Regions from separate parts of the Ruegeria sp. HKCCSP346 genome, predicted to be linked through region 3. Evidence: riboswitches for the same ligand, from Rfam matches in the RefSeq annotation. Region 3 holds a riboswitch; each other region holds the start of a gene.

The links. A riboswitch is a leader RNA that binds a small molecule or an ion and turns the genes downstream of it on or off. The one in region 3 is predicted to bind cobalamin.
Region 1: it holds a riboswitch for cobalamin, as region 3 does, so the genes downstream of both, I9185_RS00750 (DUF1636 domain-containing protein) here and I9185_RS09755 (DUF1636 domain-containing protein) in region 3, are expected to answer to the same signal.
Region 2: it holds a riboswitch for cobalamin, as region 3 does, so the genes downstream of both, I9185_RS19890 (DUF4198 domain-containing protein) here and I9185_RS09755 (DUF1636 domain-containing protein) in region 3, are expected to answer to the same signal.

The regions. Positions count from the first base shown of each region.
Region 1 covers NZ_JAEDOT010000001.1:143,042-148,085, forward strand. Annotated here, with positions in the region: gene cobN (cobaltochelatase subunit CobN) at 1-636, opposite strand, end outside; gene cobW (cobalamin biosynthesis protein CobW) at 640-1,695, opposite strand; gene I9185_RS00750 (DUF1636 domain-containing protein) at 1,697-2,068, opposite strand; cobalamin riboswitch at 2,160-2,367, opposite strand; gene I9185_RS00755 (SLC13 family permease) at 2,595-4,451, opposite strand; gene I9185_RS00760 (hypothetical protein) at 4,641-5,024, shown strand.
Region 2 covers NZ_JAEDOT010000013.1:18,641-23,684, forward strand. Annotated here, with positions in the region: gene I9185_RS19880 (sugar ABC transporter substrate-binding protein) at 1-398, opposite strand, end outside; gene I9185_RS19885 (ROK family transcriptional regulator) at 651-1,775, shown strand; cobalamin riboswitch at 1,897-2,097, shown strand; gene I9185_RS19890 (DUF4198 domain-containing protein) at 2,229-3,014, shown strand; gene cbiM (cobalt transporter CbiM) at 3,021-3,632, shown strand; gene I9185_RS19900 (cobalt ABC transporter permease) at 3,629-4,204, shown strand; gene cbiQ (cobalt ECF transporter T component CbiQ) at 4,204-4,983, shown strand; gene I9185_RS19910 (ABC transporter ATP-binding protein) at 4,980-5,044, shown strand, end outside.
Region 3 covers NZ_JAEDOT010000002.1:259,078-264,121, forward strand. Annotated here, with positions in the region: gene I9185_RS09745 (carbohydrate kinase) at 1-918, shown strand, start outside; gene I9185_RS09750 (D-lyxose/D-mannose family sugar isomerase) at 935-1,600, shown strand; cobalamin riboswitch at 1,700-1,897, shown strand; gene I9185_RS09755 (DUF1636 domain-containing protein) at 1,995-2,351, shown strand; gene I9185_RS09760 (ABC transporter ATP-binding protein) at 2,348-3,121, shown strand; gene I9185_RS09765 (ABC transporter substrate-binding protein) at 3,138-4,088, shown strand; gene I9185_RS09770 (iron ABC transporter permease) at 4,090-5,044, shown strand, end outside.

The sequences.
Region 1 (5,044 bases), on a different contig from region 3:
CAGGTAAGCGCGGTAAAAGGTGACGAGGATTCGTTTAGTCTTGCCTTCGAATGCGGTTTCCACCGGGATTACGCCGCGATCCGGACACCACACGCCACATTCGGGCAAGGTCTTGGCGCCCATCACCGGACCGGCATAAAGCCCCGCCGCCAAAGCCATCTGCGCCAGCGCGGCCTGTGCCGCGACCTCGCCGCCGGTATCGCACAGATGCGCCAGACGCCGCAGGGTCGAGACCGGCAGGGTGGAATAGTCATCCAGCCGCGTGTCCTCGCGCCCGTCGGCGGGCAGCACCGCCAGTGCGATGCCCTTGGCCTGCGCCAGCGCCAGAACCTGCTGCAACCCATAAGCCCAGTAGGGCACCCCGCCGATCAGACGGATCAGAATGCCCTTGGCGCCTTGAAGCGTCTGTTCGACATAGGTATCGACCGACAGCGGGTGTTTCAGAGCCGTCAAATTCGCCAGCCGCAGGGTCGGCATTCGCTCTTCCGGTCCGCCACCACGATGCCAGCCCGCCGCGAAAGCGCCTAGGTCGCTGTCCGAAAAGGACAGCACCACCAGGTCCGCCGGGCTCTGGCCCAGATCGGTTGGGGTCTCGGTTTCCTCGAGCCCGTGGCTTTCGCGAAAGACGACGTGCATGGCTTACTCGGCGGCCTCACGCACACCCACGAGGATTTCGCGGATTTCCGCCTCTTTGATATCGTCATGCTCGGCGATGACGACCAGACGCGAACGGCGTTCTTCACCGGGTTCCCACGGGCGGTCATACTGGTGACGCACGCGGGCACCCACTGCCTGGACCAGCAGGCGCATGGGTTTGCCCTGAACGGCGGCATACCCTTTGACGCGCAGGATGTTCAGTTCATTGGCCAGGCGTTCGATATTGGCGACCAGTTGGGCCGGATCGGTCTGCTCGGGCAGCTCGACGATGATGCTTTCGAAATCGTCATGCTCGTGATCGTGATGGCCGTCGTGATGCGAGGGTCGGGCGTCCATGTCATCCTCGGCGGCGGCTTCCAGACCCAGCACAACGCGCACGTCCACGGCACCTTCGGCCACTTCGACGACGGGTAGGGGGCGCGGCGCCTCGGCGGCGATGATCTCGCGCGCTTTGGCCACGCCTTCGGGGCCGGCGAGGTCGGGCTTGGTCAGCAGGATGATGTCAGCGCACGAGATCTGATCCTCGAACACCTCGGACAGGGGCGTTTCGTGGTCGATCGAGTCATCGGCCATGCGCTGCGCATCCACTGCTTCGACATTGGGCGCGAAGCGGCCTGCGGCCACGGCCTCGGCATCGGCCAGGGCGATCACGCCGTCGACGGTGATCTTCGAGCGGATGTCAGGCCAGTCGAATGCCTTGAGCAGCGGTTTCGGCAGGGCCAGACCGCTGGTTTCGATCAGGATGTGATCCGGGCGTGGCTCCAACGCCATCAGGGCCTCGATGGTGGGAATGAAATCATCTGCCACGGTGCAACAGATGCAGCCATTGGCCAGTTCCATGATGTTTTCCGCCGGGCAATCAGGAATGGCGCAGGATTTCAGGATGTCGCCATCGACGCCTACATCGCCGAACTCGTTGACCACGACAGCAAGGCGCTTGCCCTGTGGGTTCTGCATCAGGTGACGCACCAAAGTGGTCTTGCCCGATCCCAGAAAGCCGGTGATCACTGTGACGGGGAGTTTTTCGAGGTTCGACATGTCAGGCTCCAATGGGGGGAATGCGCGAGGCACAGTTCTTGCGAAAATGTTCGGGGCGTTCGCGCCATTTCACCAAACCATCTTCGGTGGCCAGATACTTGGTCGCGCCGTCGACGATGACGTCGACATGATCTGTTTCGTTCAGGTTTTCATACACGAAGGTCCAGCGGCCCGGCCCGCGCAACACGATCGAACAGCCTTGATCACAGTTTGACAGGCATTCAACGGCTTTCAGGGTGACACCGTCGGGCAGGTCCGCCTGTTCCAGAGCCTTGTGTAACAAAGCGCCCGGGCGTTGCGTGTCATCTTCCACAGGCAGGCCGCGACGGCAGGTGGTACAGACCAGCAACTCGACTGGTGCGGTATCGGTCATGTCTCTCATCCCCCCAAATCCTCTTCGCGGGGGACGGGGTTTCATGCGGGCCACGAATGGTCATGGACCCGACACCGGAACACCCCGCCCGGTTTCAACTTCGGTTGTTGGCAGGTCTCCCGGCTTGCGGATGCCAGAGGCGGGCCTCTGTCGGATGTCCCGCCTTCCCGGCTTTTGGGCCAGTGGCATTGGGCATCCTCTCCGTTCACGGTCGCGGGGGCGGCTGCGTTTGGCGGCAAGACCGTTGACGCATTCCCTTTTCATCGGCTGTCACCGACACCAACGAAAGGGACATGCGGCACCGCTGGCCTGCTTGTCAAGCGAGTCGCGCGCAACAATGATGCAGAGGCATGGAAAGCGACCTGTGGGCGTCGATGGGCGGCATGGCGTGCCGGGACCCAGCCTGAGATGGGCCGGGCGACGAACAGTATGTTAGCAAGGGGCGTAGACTATGGTGAACGGGTGCCTTGACTGAACCTGTCCCGATGATGGGAAAAGACCACCGAACACCGCGGATCCTCTTGCGCTAATAGATGACGTTTATCATGAGCAGCGAGACGACCAGAAACAGCGCTGTCATTATTCCGCCGGAGCGGACGAAATCCATCACCTTGTATCCGGCCGGACCCATGATCAACGCGTTTACCTGATGGGTTGGGATGATGAAGCTGTTCGAGGTCGATATGGCGACCGTCAGGGCAAAGACGGCCGGGTTTCCACCCGCCGCCACCGCAATCGATACCGCCAGAGGCACCAGCAGGACCGTGGCCCCCACATTGGACATGACCAAGGAAAAGGCCGTCGCCAGAATGGCGATGCCGGTTTGCAGCGACCAGAGCGGCCAGCCGTCCAGAATTATCATGATCTGCTGGGCGATCCACGCGGCCGTGCCTGTGTTCTGCACGGCTTGTCCCAAAGGTATGAGGCAGGCGAGCAGGAATACGGTGTTCCATCCGACCGCGCGGTACGCCTCGTCCACGCTGAGCACACGGGTCAGCATCATGCCCACCGCGCCGGTAAGAAGACAGAGTGAAAGCCGGACGTCCGTGAACAGGATCAACGACAGCGAAATGGCGAAGAATGCCAGGGCCCAGCCGACTTTTTGCGGCCTCAGCTCGTCCTGAGGAAAGTCTGTCGTCACAACGACGAAATCCGGATCTCGTTTGATCCGCATCAGGTTGTCCCATCTGGTATGGGCCACAAGCATGTCGCCCGCCTGAAACTTTTCGAGCCCGATCTGAGTGGATTCGTGATCCTCGGTCTCGACATGGCTCAGCGTCTCTTCGCCGCGGTGAATGGCCAGCAGCGACATCCCGTAGGTCTTGCGAAACAAAAGCTCGCGGGGGCATTTGCCGATCAGCTTGCTGTCAGGCGTGATGACCACCTCGGCCACGCCTGCATTGGTTGGGGCGAACTCTTCGACGAAAATGTCCAAGTCCGGAAGAACGGTCAGCCCGTATTTCTCGGCGAACTTCTCGACCTCCCAACGGCGGCCGACGATGGCCAGCCGACACGGCGCTGCAATTTCCGCTGTCAAAACCTGAACCATCGAGGTTTTGCCGCGATAGAAGGTTGAAATGATGTACAGGTGGTTTTCGTGGTTGATGTCGGCCAGAATCTCGCCGACCAGGGGGCTGTCCTCGGGCACCACGACTTCGAACACATCAGCTTTGAGGCCATAGACCCTTTGCAGGTATTCCTGTGTCCCTTGTCCGGTACCCGTATTGTCAGGTCCTTCAGCCTCGGGCAAAACCCAGCGTCCCAACAGCAGAAAGTAACCAATTCCCGTCAGGATCAGAACCGCACCGATCGGCGTGACCGAGAACAGGCCGAAGGGCTCCATTTTTTGAGAGGCCGGCAGACTGTCATTTGCCGTCAGGATCAGATCGTTCAGTAGGATAAGAGGAGACGACCCGACCATCGTCATTGTGCCGCCCAAAATGGCGCAGAATCCCATTGGCATGAGCAGGCGCGACAGCGGTATGCCTGACCGTGTGGAAATTCGGCTGACAACCGGCAGAAACAGAGCAGCGGCGCCTACATTCTGCATGAACGAGGATATGACGCCAACGGTGCCGGAAATGATTGGTACAACCCTGCCTTCGGATTTGCCGCCGTATTTGAGTATGACGGCAGCCACCTTGTTCATGATCCCCGTCTTGTCCAGACCGGCCCCGACGATCATAACCGCAATGATCGAGATGACGGCATTGGATGCGAAGCCGTCGAACAGAAGGGTGACATCCGCCAAATTTTCCAGCCCGGGCGCGTAGCTGAGCAAGCCTATGAGAACCAGAACCAATATGGCGGAAAGGTCGATCCTTATGATCTCGGAAACGAACAGAAAAACGGTGAAAGCCAGAAGGGTGCAAACGACCCCCATCTCGAAGGTAAAGGCAATATGTTCCACAATACGTCCAGAACTTTTTCTTTGTTAGATTCCTAGTTCATCCCTCCCGACTTGTCATGAAGTTTCGTTTTTCGGCGATGTTGAGACATAATGTTGCTCAATGGTTGCTGTGGGAGCAATGCTTTCGGGAACCCCGTTTGACGAACACGTCAGAAAGAAGGATTGACCAAATTGCATGAAGAAACCAGCACGTTTCGTACCGGCGCGATGCCGTTCCAACAAGGTCGAAGCAGCACAGGTAATGGCAAGTCAATTCCAGCCACGAACAACAGACAATCCGACAGCTTTGTTTGCAGTACCATTCTGCCGCCGCCTGAACCGGGCAAAGGGCCGGCTTGGCCGTCCCTGATCGCAAACTGCCCACAAGAATGGTTTACACCTAAACGGGCCGGACAAATAATTCAGGTCACCAATTCTGATCATTTCGAGGTGAAGATGCCAAGGAAGTACGGCGGGGTGTTGCCTGAACGCAAGCTGGCGGCATATGCCCAGAATGCTCGCAGTCGGATGGAACAGAACAAGATCGCAACACGAAAAATCCAATAGTTGGTTGGATGAAAAATCCA
Region 2 (5,044 bases), on a different contig from region 3:
AAATTGTCCGTGGCAAAGGTTGCGTCAGCCGAGTCAATGGGTTCCAGCGGCGTGTCCAGAGCGATAACCAGAACACCTGCATCCCGCGCCTGATTCACGGCCGGAACGATGGATGAAGTGTCCGAGGCTGTCAGCAGAATGCCCTTGGCGCCGTCCAGAATGCAGGTCTCAATGGCTTGCACCTGCGTTTCATGGTCACCGTCAACTTTGCCCGCAAAGGCTTTGAGAGTCATTCCCAGCTCTTCCGCCTTCGCTGTCGCACCTTCCTTCATTTTGACAAAGAACGGGTTGGTGTCCGTCTTGGTGATCAGACAAACGGTTTCGCCTTCCGCCATTGCACTGCCAGCCATGGCAGTAACCCCGAGCGCAGCAGCACCCGCAAGTCTTGCAAGTTTCATCGATTATCCTCCCAGTTTTTCCTGTGCCGTACAGGGCACGAGGGCGATCAGGCAAAAACCCTGATCCCATAAGAAACAATCACAAGATTCGAAATTTGAGTCAATAAATAAATCACTCTTATTTATTATTGACAGGGCGGGCGGGCTTTCTCATTCTTCAGCAGGAAAGGGGTGGTCGTGCCGGAAAATTCATCTCGGAAAAATTCGATTGGCCTGCACGGGTCGGAGGTGCGCGGAACCAATCAAAGCGGGATGCGGGCCCGGAACGAACGGCTGGTGTTGTCGCTTGTCCGGCGTCATCAGGCTCTTGCTAAGTCCGAGATTGCGCGCATGACCGGACTGTCGGCGCAAACCGTTTCCGTCATCATGCGGCTGCTTGAGAAGGACGGTTTGCTTTTGCGCGGTGAGCCGGTCCGCGGGAAAGTCGGGCAACCTTCCGTTCCCATGCGCCTCAACCCGGATGGTGCGTTTTTCTTTGGGCTCAAGGTCGGGCGCCGCAGTACCGAGCTGGTATTGACTGACTTTGTCGGAAATGTGCGGCAACGCGAGCGGCGAACCTATGACTATCCAACGCCAAAAGCCACTTTGGAGTTTTCTATACAGAGTCTGGGGAAAATGATGTCATCCATGTCGCCCGAGGCCAAAGGCAGGATTGCGGGTCTTGGAATTGCCATGCCGTTCTACCTGTGGGACTGGGCCCAGACCCTTCAGGTTCCTCAGGAAGAAATGGACCCGTGGCGCGTATCAGACCTGAAGGCTGACCTGGCTCGTCGCCTCGATATGCCGGTTTTTCTGCAAAATGACGCCACTGCGGCTTGTGGGGCGGAATTGGTATTCGGTCCGGCCGATGGACCAAGGGATTTCCTGTACTTCTATATCGGGTTTTTTATTGGCGGCGGTGTGGTTCTCAATGGTGCGATCTTTTCCGGGCGTGGAAACTCGGGCGCAATCGGCCCCCTGCCTGTACCGGATGGTGCGGGTGGTGTCAGACCGCTTATCGACGTGGCCAGCCTGTATGTTCTCGAGCGTGCAATCACCACAGCAGGGGTAACGTCGCATTCCATTTGGGAAACGACCCAGCGTTGGGATGTGCCAAAAATTCAACTGGAAAACTGGTTGAAACGGACGGCAAGCGGGATTGCTTATGCGATTGTCTCATCCTGTAGCCTGATAGATTTCGAATGCGTGAAGATTGACGGCTGGATGCCGCAGGACATCAAGGCGCGTTTGGTTGAAATGGTCGAAGACAAACTGTCCGAGCTGAACCTGACCGGTCTCGAGCACCCCGTGGTGCTGGCAGGGACCGTGGGCCCGGATGCACGCTCACTGGGCGCGGCAAGCCTGCCATTGTCGGAAAGGTATCTTTCAGAAGCTTAGATGTGAAATCACCCTGTTGCCTTGGATATTTCACAAACCGGTTCACTCTCGCAAACTGCCGAGCTCATAATTTTCGATGGCCGTAACACATTTTCGTTGACGGAAGGCTGAGTTGTCTGGCAAGCCGCTCGGCATGTCCGGTTCCGGGGCTTGCTCTGGAATCAATAGGGAATGCGGTGCGGGCTCAGGCCCAATTCCGCAACTGCACCCGCAACTGTAAGCGGCGAGCAGGGCTGAAACGCCACTGGGGTTTGCCCCGGGAAGGCCAGTCCAACGCTTTGACCCGCAAGTCAGGATACCTGCCGGACATGTGTCCTCATAAGGGGCACTCCTAATCGGCGACGGGATGTGCGTCGTACCAGGATGCCTGAAAGGGTGATTTGGCGTTGAATGTCCCGTAGTCAAAACGAATTTCGCGCCGGGATTGGCGCGACGGGACAAGGACGACTGTTCATGAAAACGCTGCTCAGCGCAGCCGTTGCCGCGGTGGCTCTTCCCGCCATCGCAGATGCGCATTTTCTTTTGGAATACACGACCGATACCATGATCCAGAAACCGGGCGATGTGCCGGTCAAGCTGATTTTCTGGCATCCGTTCGAGAACGGCCACGTCATGGATCTTGAAAAGCCGCAGGAATTCTATGTGATCCACAACGGTGAAAAGACCGATTTGCTGGACACGTTGGAACCTATCCGGTTCACCGGCGGGGAAAACGAGGGCGTGGCGTTCAAAGGCAGTGTCCCGGTCAAACGGTCGGGCGACTATGTGCTGGTGACGGTTCCTCAGCCTTATTACGAGGAATCCGAAGACATCTATATCCAACAGCTCACCAAAGCCTTCCTGAACCGCAACGAATTGCCGACCGACTGGATGAATCCCGTAGGTTTGCCGACCGAGATTATCCCGCTGAACAAGCCGACCAACATCATCGCGGGTTCGACTTTCACGGGCCGTGTGCTGGCTGATGGTCAGCCGGTTGCGGGGGTCGAAATCGAGATCGAGTACATGGCCGCCGAGCCCGACATGGAAAGTTCGGCCGCTTCTGCACCGAAAGTCTCTCCGATGCCGGGTGGTGCGGTGGTCGCCATATCTGACGACAACGGGTATTTCTCGTTCGGCGTTCCAAATGCCGGTTACTGGGGTTTCGCAGCACTTGGTTCCGGTCCGGCAACCGAACATGAGGGCAAAGAACTCAGCCAGGATGCGGTCATCTGGATTCGCTCCTGGGATCTGGAGTAACCCAAGATGCACATCGTCGACGGAGCCCTTTCCAACCCGGTTGTAATTGGCGGCGCCATAGCCGCCGCGGGCGGGATCGCCATGGGTCTCAGGTCTCTGGATCTTGATCGCATCCCCACTGCGGGCGTGCTGTCAGCCAGTTTCTTCGTGGCTTCGTTGATCCACGTACCCATTGGTCCGTCGTCGGTCCATCTGATACTCAACGGCATGGCCGGGCTGCTGCTTGGTTGGGCCGCATTCCCGGCTTTGTTCGTCGGGCTTTTGCTACAGGCGGTCTTTTTCGGCTTTGGCGGGTTGACGGTGTTGGGGATCAACACCGTCAACATCGCCTTTCCAGCTGTGGTGGCCGGAATGTTGTTCGGTCGTCTGATCGCGCGTGGAACGCCTTCGCAAGGTGCGATTTGGGGGGGCGTCGGCGGCGCATTTGCCATTGCGGCGACAACCGGCATGGTCGCGTTTTCCCTGGCGCTGTCGGGAGATGAATTTCTGCCTGCCGCCAGGCTTGTTTTCTTTGCCCATATTCCTGTCATGGCCATTGAGGCGATTTTGACCGGGTTCTCCGTGTTGTTGGCGCGCAAGGTCAAGCCCGAGCTGTTTATAAGGGAAGCAGCCACATGAAGCATCTGGTTGTCATATTGGCCGTGTGCTGCGCACCTGTGCCTGCCCTGGCGCACAAGGTCATAGCCGGCGTTTTCGAGTCGGGAGACGTCATAGAGGGCGAAATCGGCTTTTCCAACGGCGACATGGCAAGCGGCACCGAGGTCATTGTTACCGGCCTGGATGGGGCCGAGCTGGGTCGATCGGTCACGGATGCGGATGGTTTCTTTGTCTACACGCCGACCTCGGCCGTGGCGCACACCTTCTTTGCCGACCTTGGCGCCGGGCATGTGGCCGAAGTCACGATGCCTGCCGAAGATGTCGCGCGGATCATGGGCATTGCTGTGGCAGAAAACGGTGACTTATCTTCGGCTGCTGTGACGCAGGCCAGCGGTTCGGCGGCGTCTCTCAGCGCCGAAGAACAGCAGGTTATCGCCAAGGCCATACGTGACGAATTGCGCCCGCTCAGGCGCGAGATTGCGGCCTATCGCGAACAGAACGACCTGCAAACCATCCTTGGCGGGATCGGGTACATCGTTGGTCTGTTTGGTCTGGGTTTTTACATGGCGGCCCGCCGCAAGCTGGCGTCCTGATGGCACACGTTCTGGGGCACAAGGAAAAAACACTGTCCGAAGCCGGTGACGGGCCAGAAGGTCTGATCAGCCTGCTGGATCCCCGGATGCGGATCGTCATGGCAGTTGTTTTTGCAGTCGTGACCGTGGCGCTGTCATCCCTCGGCGCGCTTTGCGCGGCGCTGGCAGTGTCGCTTTCGCTTCTGATAGTTTCACGTCTGCCGCGGCGAAAGACGTTGAAGCGAATGGCCATGATGGATGGGTTCATCCTGTTCATGCTGGTCCTGTTGCCCTTTTCCATGCCCGGGGATCCGATGTTCACGCTTTGGGGATTCCCTGCAAGCTGGCAGGGTTTTTGGAAAGCGGTCGAGATTGCCTTGACCGCCAATGCCGTGATCCTGTCCCTGATGGTTTTGGTCGGGACGATGGAGCCGGTCACACTGGGCCACGCCCTGCATCGTCTGCGGTGCCCGGAAAAGCTGGTTTACCTGCTGATGTTCACGATCCGTTATATCGAGGTCTTGCGCGAAGAATACCTGCGGCTGCGGGCCGCCATGAAGGTACGTGGTTTTCGGCCAGCAACAAACTGGCACACATATCGCAGCTTTGGCTACCTTGTGGGTATGATGCTTGTGCGCGCGATCGAAAGATCGGAACGCATCCTGGCCGCGATGAAGTGCCGCGGGTTTTCCGGGCGTATGCCGTTGCTTCAGGAATTTGCCCTGACCCGCGCGGACATTGTGTTTGCGACTGGTTTCAGCGGTCTCTGCCTGGGTCTGATCATTCTGGAATTCGCATGACACTGATCGCGCTTGAAGACATCTGTTTTTCCTACCCCGGCCAGCCACCCGTTCTGGACGG
Region 3 (5,044 bases):
TGCTGTGGTGAAGCGCTGATAGATATGATTTCAGAACCGACCGCGTCGGGCGCAATTGGTTTTGTGCCACATACTGGTGGTGCAGTTCTGAACACTGCCGTCGCGATGGGACGTCTGGGTGTTCCGGTTGGGATGCTGACAGGTTTGTCATCGGACATGTTCGGCCAGCAACTGATCGATGCGCTGAAAGCGAGCCATGTGGACACGACACATGTCATCATCTCGGACCGCCCTACCACGCTTGCCTTTGTGCAGCTCTCGGATGGACACGCGTCTTACAGCTTTGTTGATGAAAACACCGCAGGCCGGATGTTGCTGCCCGAGGACATGCCCGATCAGCTTCCCGCTGTCTCTGCCCTGTATCTCGGCGGAATCAGCCTTGCGTGTGAACCTTGCGCAGATGCATATGCCGCCCTTCTGCACCGCCACGGTTCCGACCGTGCGGTGATGCTGGACCCGAATATTCGCCCGGATTTCATCAAGGATCAAACCCGGTTTCGGACGCGTTTGAACCGCATGATCTCGCGTGCGGATATCGTAAAGGTTTCAGACGAGGACCTGGATTGGATTATTCCGGGCGCTGAATCCGAAGCCGCGAAAGCGTCTGTGCTGTTGCAGGCGGGTCCTTCCGTTGTCATCGTCACGCGCGGCAGTGACGGGGCGCACGGTTACCTGGCGGATGGTTCCGAAGTTTCGGTTCCCGTGAAACCCGTTGAAGTGGTCGATACGATCGGCGCAGGTGACACGTTCAACGCCGGCGTTCTGACCGAGCTCAGCCGCGCAGGGCATCTGACCAAGTCAGGTCTTCGCGGATTGACGGTTGAAAGCCTGCAAGCAGCCATGGAACTGGGCGCTGACGTGGCGGCCGTGACCGTTTCCCGAGCCGGGGCAGAACCCCCCTGGGCGCACGAACTTTGATCTGTGGGACGGCATGATGAAACGATCCGAAATCAACCGTATCAAGACCCGGGCACAGGCGTTCATTCAGTCCTTCGGTGCCGTGTTGCCACCCTTTGCGGATTGGTCGCCCGAGAAAATGCGCAGCCCTCTGGCCGAAACGATCCGCAGCCGCGGGCTGGGATGGGACATTACCGATTACGCCCAGGGCCGTTTTGATGAACTTGGACTGTTTCTATTCACTTTGCGCAATGGTGAGGCGAAGGATCTGAAATCCGGGCGCGGGATGCTCTATGCGGAAAAACTGTTGATCTCGAAAGAAAATCAGCTTTCTCCGATGCACCGGCATATCATCAAGGCAGAAGACATCATCAACCGGGGCGGCGGCGATCTCGTTCTGGAAATCCATGCGTCGGATCCAAACGGTGGCGTCGACCGCGACAACCCGGTGACGGTCCCAAGCGATGCCTGCCCTGTAACCTTGCAACCCGAAGAGCACTTGCGGCTGAAGCCGGGGCAAAGCGTAACTCTGATGCCCGGCATCTGGCACGCTTTCTGGGCCGAGCGCGGTGATTGCCTTATTGGCGAGGTATCGACCGTGAATGACGACCGAACGGACAATGTGTTTGAAAAGCCAATCCCACGGTTTTCAAAGGTTGAGGAAGATACCGAACCGGATTTTCTTCTTGTATCAGACTATTGACACCGTTCGGTCCGGGCTGGCGCAGCAGGATCGCTGGCTCAACCGTTGCAATTCCGTCCACTACCCTTTCGCCTGCCGCTTGACAAGTCAGGCGTAGCCGGACTAGCTGAGCGGGATGGTTCCGTAAGGGATGAAAATGGGAACACGGTGCGGCGCTGGAATGTGCCAAGTCCGTGACTGCCCCCGCAACTGTAAGCGGTGAGCGACGCCACTTCACCACTGACCCAAAAGGGTTGGGAAGGTCGGCCGAGCAACGACCCGCAAGTCAGGAGACCTGCCATCACACTATGAACCAACCCGAGGCGGGGCGTCTCGGAAGGAGGCTTGATGGCGCGTTTGCGTAATATCCGGGTATGTGCCCTCTGTCTGCATCTGGCAAACGACGGAGAAGGCAATGACCTGTTATTCTGATCACTACGTTCTGATCTGTTCAACATGTCAGGGGACGATGTCTGCCGAAGCCGCACAAGACGCGCTGGATGCCCGGTTGCCTGACGGTTTTGAAACCCGAATGGTGGCCTGCATGGCAGGTTGTGAACGGGCCATGACCGTCGGATTTCAGGCCCCGGGCAAAGCGCAGTACCTGTTTGGCGATATCACGACAACTCGCGATCTGTCTGCCTTGGTCGAATTTGCGATCCAGTTCGGCGACAGCGACGACGGCTGGACCAGTGCCTCGGACCGCCCCCCTGCCCTTTTCGCAAAGACCTTATCGCGAATTCCCGCGTTGCCTTTCGGGGGGTCATCATGAGTTTTCTGATTGCAGAGAATTTGGAATACTACGCGCTCAATGGCGACATCCTGTTGCAGGATGTGTCCTTTCGTCTGGAAGAAGGATCAATTCTGGCAATCGCCGGGCCGAACGGCGCCGGCAAAACCACTCTGCTGAAACTGCTGTGCGGGATTGAACGGATTGCGTTGGGCGATGTTTGGATAGAAGGACAAAGCCTTCGGACCCTGTCCGCCCGCCAACGTGCCCGCTCCATTGCTGTGGTCGGGCAGCAGGAAATGCCCGACGGGCGGATGCGCCTGCAAGACTACGTTGCGCTGGGGCAAATCCCGATTCAGGGCGAACGTTCGGTGACTCAGCACAGGGCTGATCTTGAACGGGTGCTGACGACGACCGAGCTGTTGCATTTTGCCAACAAAACGATGGGTCAACTGTCCGGCGGAGAACGTCAGCGCGCGCACATCGCGCGCGCGCTGGCCCAGAACCCGTCCTTGCTGTTTCTGGACGAGCCAACCAACCATCTGGACCCCGATGCCAAGGGGCACATGCTGTCTCTGGTCGCTGATCTGGGGGTAACGGTCGTCATGATCGTCCATGATCTGGTCATGATCCCGGAATTCGCCACCCATGTGGCGTTGATGAAAGCCACGCGCCTGACGGGGTTCGGGCCTGTTGGCGAAGTTCTGACCCCAGACCGGGTAAGTGAGACATTCGGCGTGGATTATCTGTGCTTTCAGCACGAAGGCCGCACGATCCCCGCACTGGACATCCGAAAACGGAAACTGTCATAATAACAGGAGCTTACATATGATGCAGAAACTCTGGCCGGTGGTTGTCTTCGCTGGCTTGGCAGGTGGCGTGGCAGCGGAAGCCGTCACCGTGGACAATTGCGGCGAACCGCTGGTTTTTGACTCGGCGCCGGAACGTCTGGTCGTGCATGATATGAACATGGCGGATATGGCCTTTGCACTCGGCCTTCAGGACGAGATCGTGGGACTTACCGGGATTTCGGGCTGGTACAAAACCAGCCCTGACTTTGATGCTCAGCGCGGCGACATCCCAGAGCTTGCCCCCAAATACCCGACGATTGAAAACCTTGTGGCCGTCGAACCTGATCTGTTTTTTGCCGGTTGGTACTATGGCATGAAACCCGGCGGAGATGTCACGCCCGACACGCTGGAACCCTTTGGTATCAAGACCATGATCCTGACCGAAAGCTGCGTGCATCTGGACGAGGATCGCCCCGAAGCCAGCATGAACCTGTTGTTTGATGACGTTCTGCGCCTGGGCAAGGTCATGCAGGTCGAAGACAAGGCCGAGGCGCTGGTTGCCGGCTGGAAGGACAAGTTGTCCGCCATTCAAGCAAAAACAGCCGATCTGGAAAAGCCGCGGGTATTCCTGTTGGACGGACCGGCCGATGCTCCGTTTACCGCCGGCAAGTTCGCCATTCCCGATGCGATGATCGCAGCCGCTGGCGGTGAGAACGTAACTCATGATCTGGATACCAGCTGGGGCCGCACGTCGTGGGAAGCTGTGGCAGCGGCTAACCCGGAATTTCTGGTGCTGCTCGACTATCAGTCCGGCAACGGCGCAGAGGACACTTTCCAGTTCCTCAAGGATCACCCGGTGATGTCACAAACGGACGCGGTAAAGAACGAGCGCTGGATTGGCCTGCGTTACGAAGAGCTGACTCCCGGCCCGGCAAATATCGAGGCGATCGAGAAGATGGCACAGGCGATGCACCCGGAGACCAACTGATATGGTCCAATTGGGCCGTTTGATAGTGCTGGGGGCGGTTGTTCTGACCGCCCTTTTGCTGTTGTCGATCGTCTATGGGACCACCCCAATCCCCGTGCGCGAAGTCTTTTCGGCAATCGGCCTCGGAACCGGTATGGTGGAAGGAGACATGTCGCCCTTGCACCGGATCGTCTTCGACCTTCGCCTGCCCCGCGCCCTGTTTGCCGCCGTGATTGGTGCGGGGCTGGGCGTCGTTGGTGTCGTTCTGCAAACAACGACGCGAAACGATCTGGCAGATCCGTTTCTGTTCGGTCTGTCCTCGGGTGCTGCTGCCGGCGCCGTTCTGGTGATCACCGTCACAGGGGATGTCCTGGGAATCTGGACGTTGCCGCTGGCAGCATTTTGCGGTGGCCTGATCGCGTCCGGCATTGTTCTGGCGCTGGTTCAGGGCTTGCGTACGAGCGCACCCGAAAAACTGATCCTGGCTGGCCTGGCGGTGTCCTTTCTGTTTTCCGCAATCACCAACTACCTTATTTTCTCTGGCGACAATCGCGCGGCTCATTCGGTGATATTCTGGATGCTTGGCGGCCTGGGACTGGCAAGATGGGAAACATTCCCGCTTGTCCTGATCGGACTGGGCCTGATCCTGAGCTATTCACTTTATCGCAGTCGGTGGCTTGACGCGCTGCTGACCGGGGATTTCACAGCCTCGTCACTGGGTATTCCCGTTCAAGGTCTGCGGTTCAGCATGTTTTTCGTTGCCGCTTTGGCGACGGCCAGTTTCGTTTCAGTTGCCGGTGTCATCGGCTTTGTCGGGCTGATGGTGCCTCATATTGCACGCGGCATCGCCGGTACTCTGCACCGAAACCTGCTGATCGTCTCGGCGATCGTGGGCGCGATTCTGCTGACATTGTCCGATATCTTGTCACGCCTTCTTCTGGCCCCGCAGGAGTTGCCCGTCGGAATCGTCACAACGT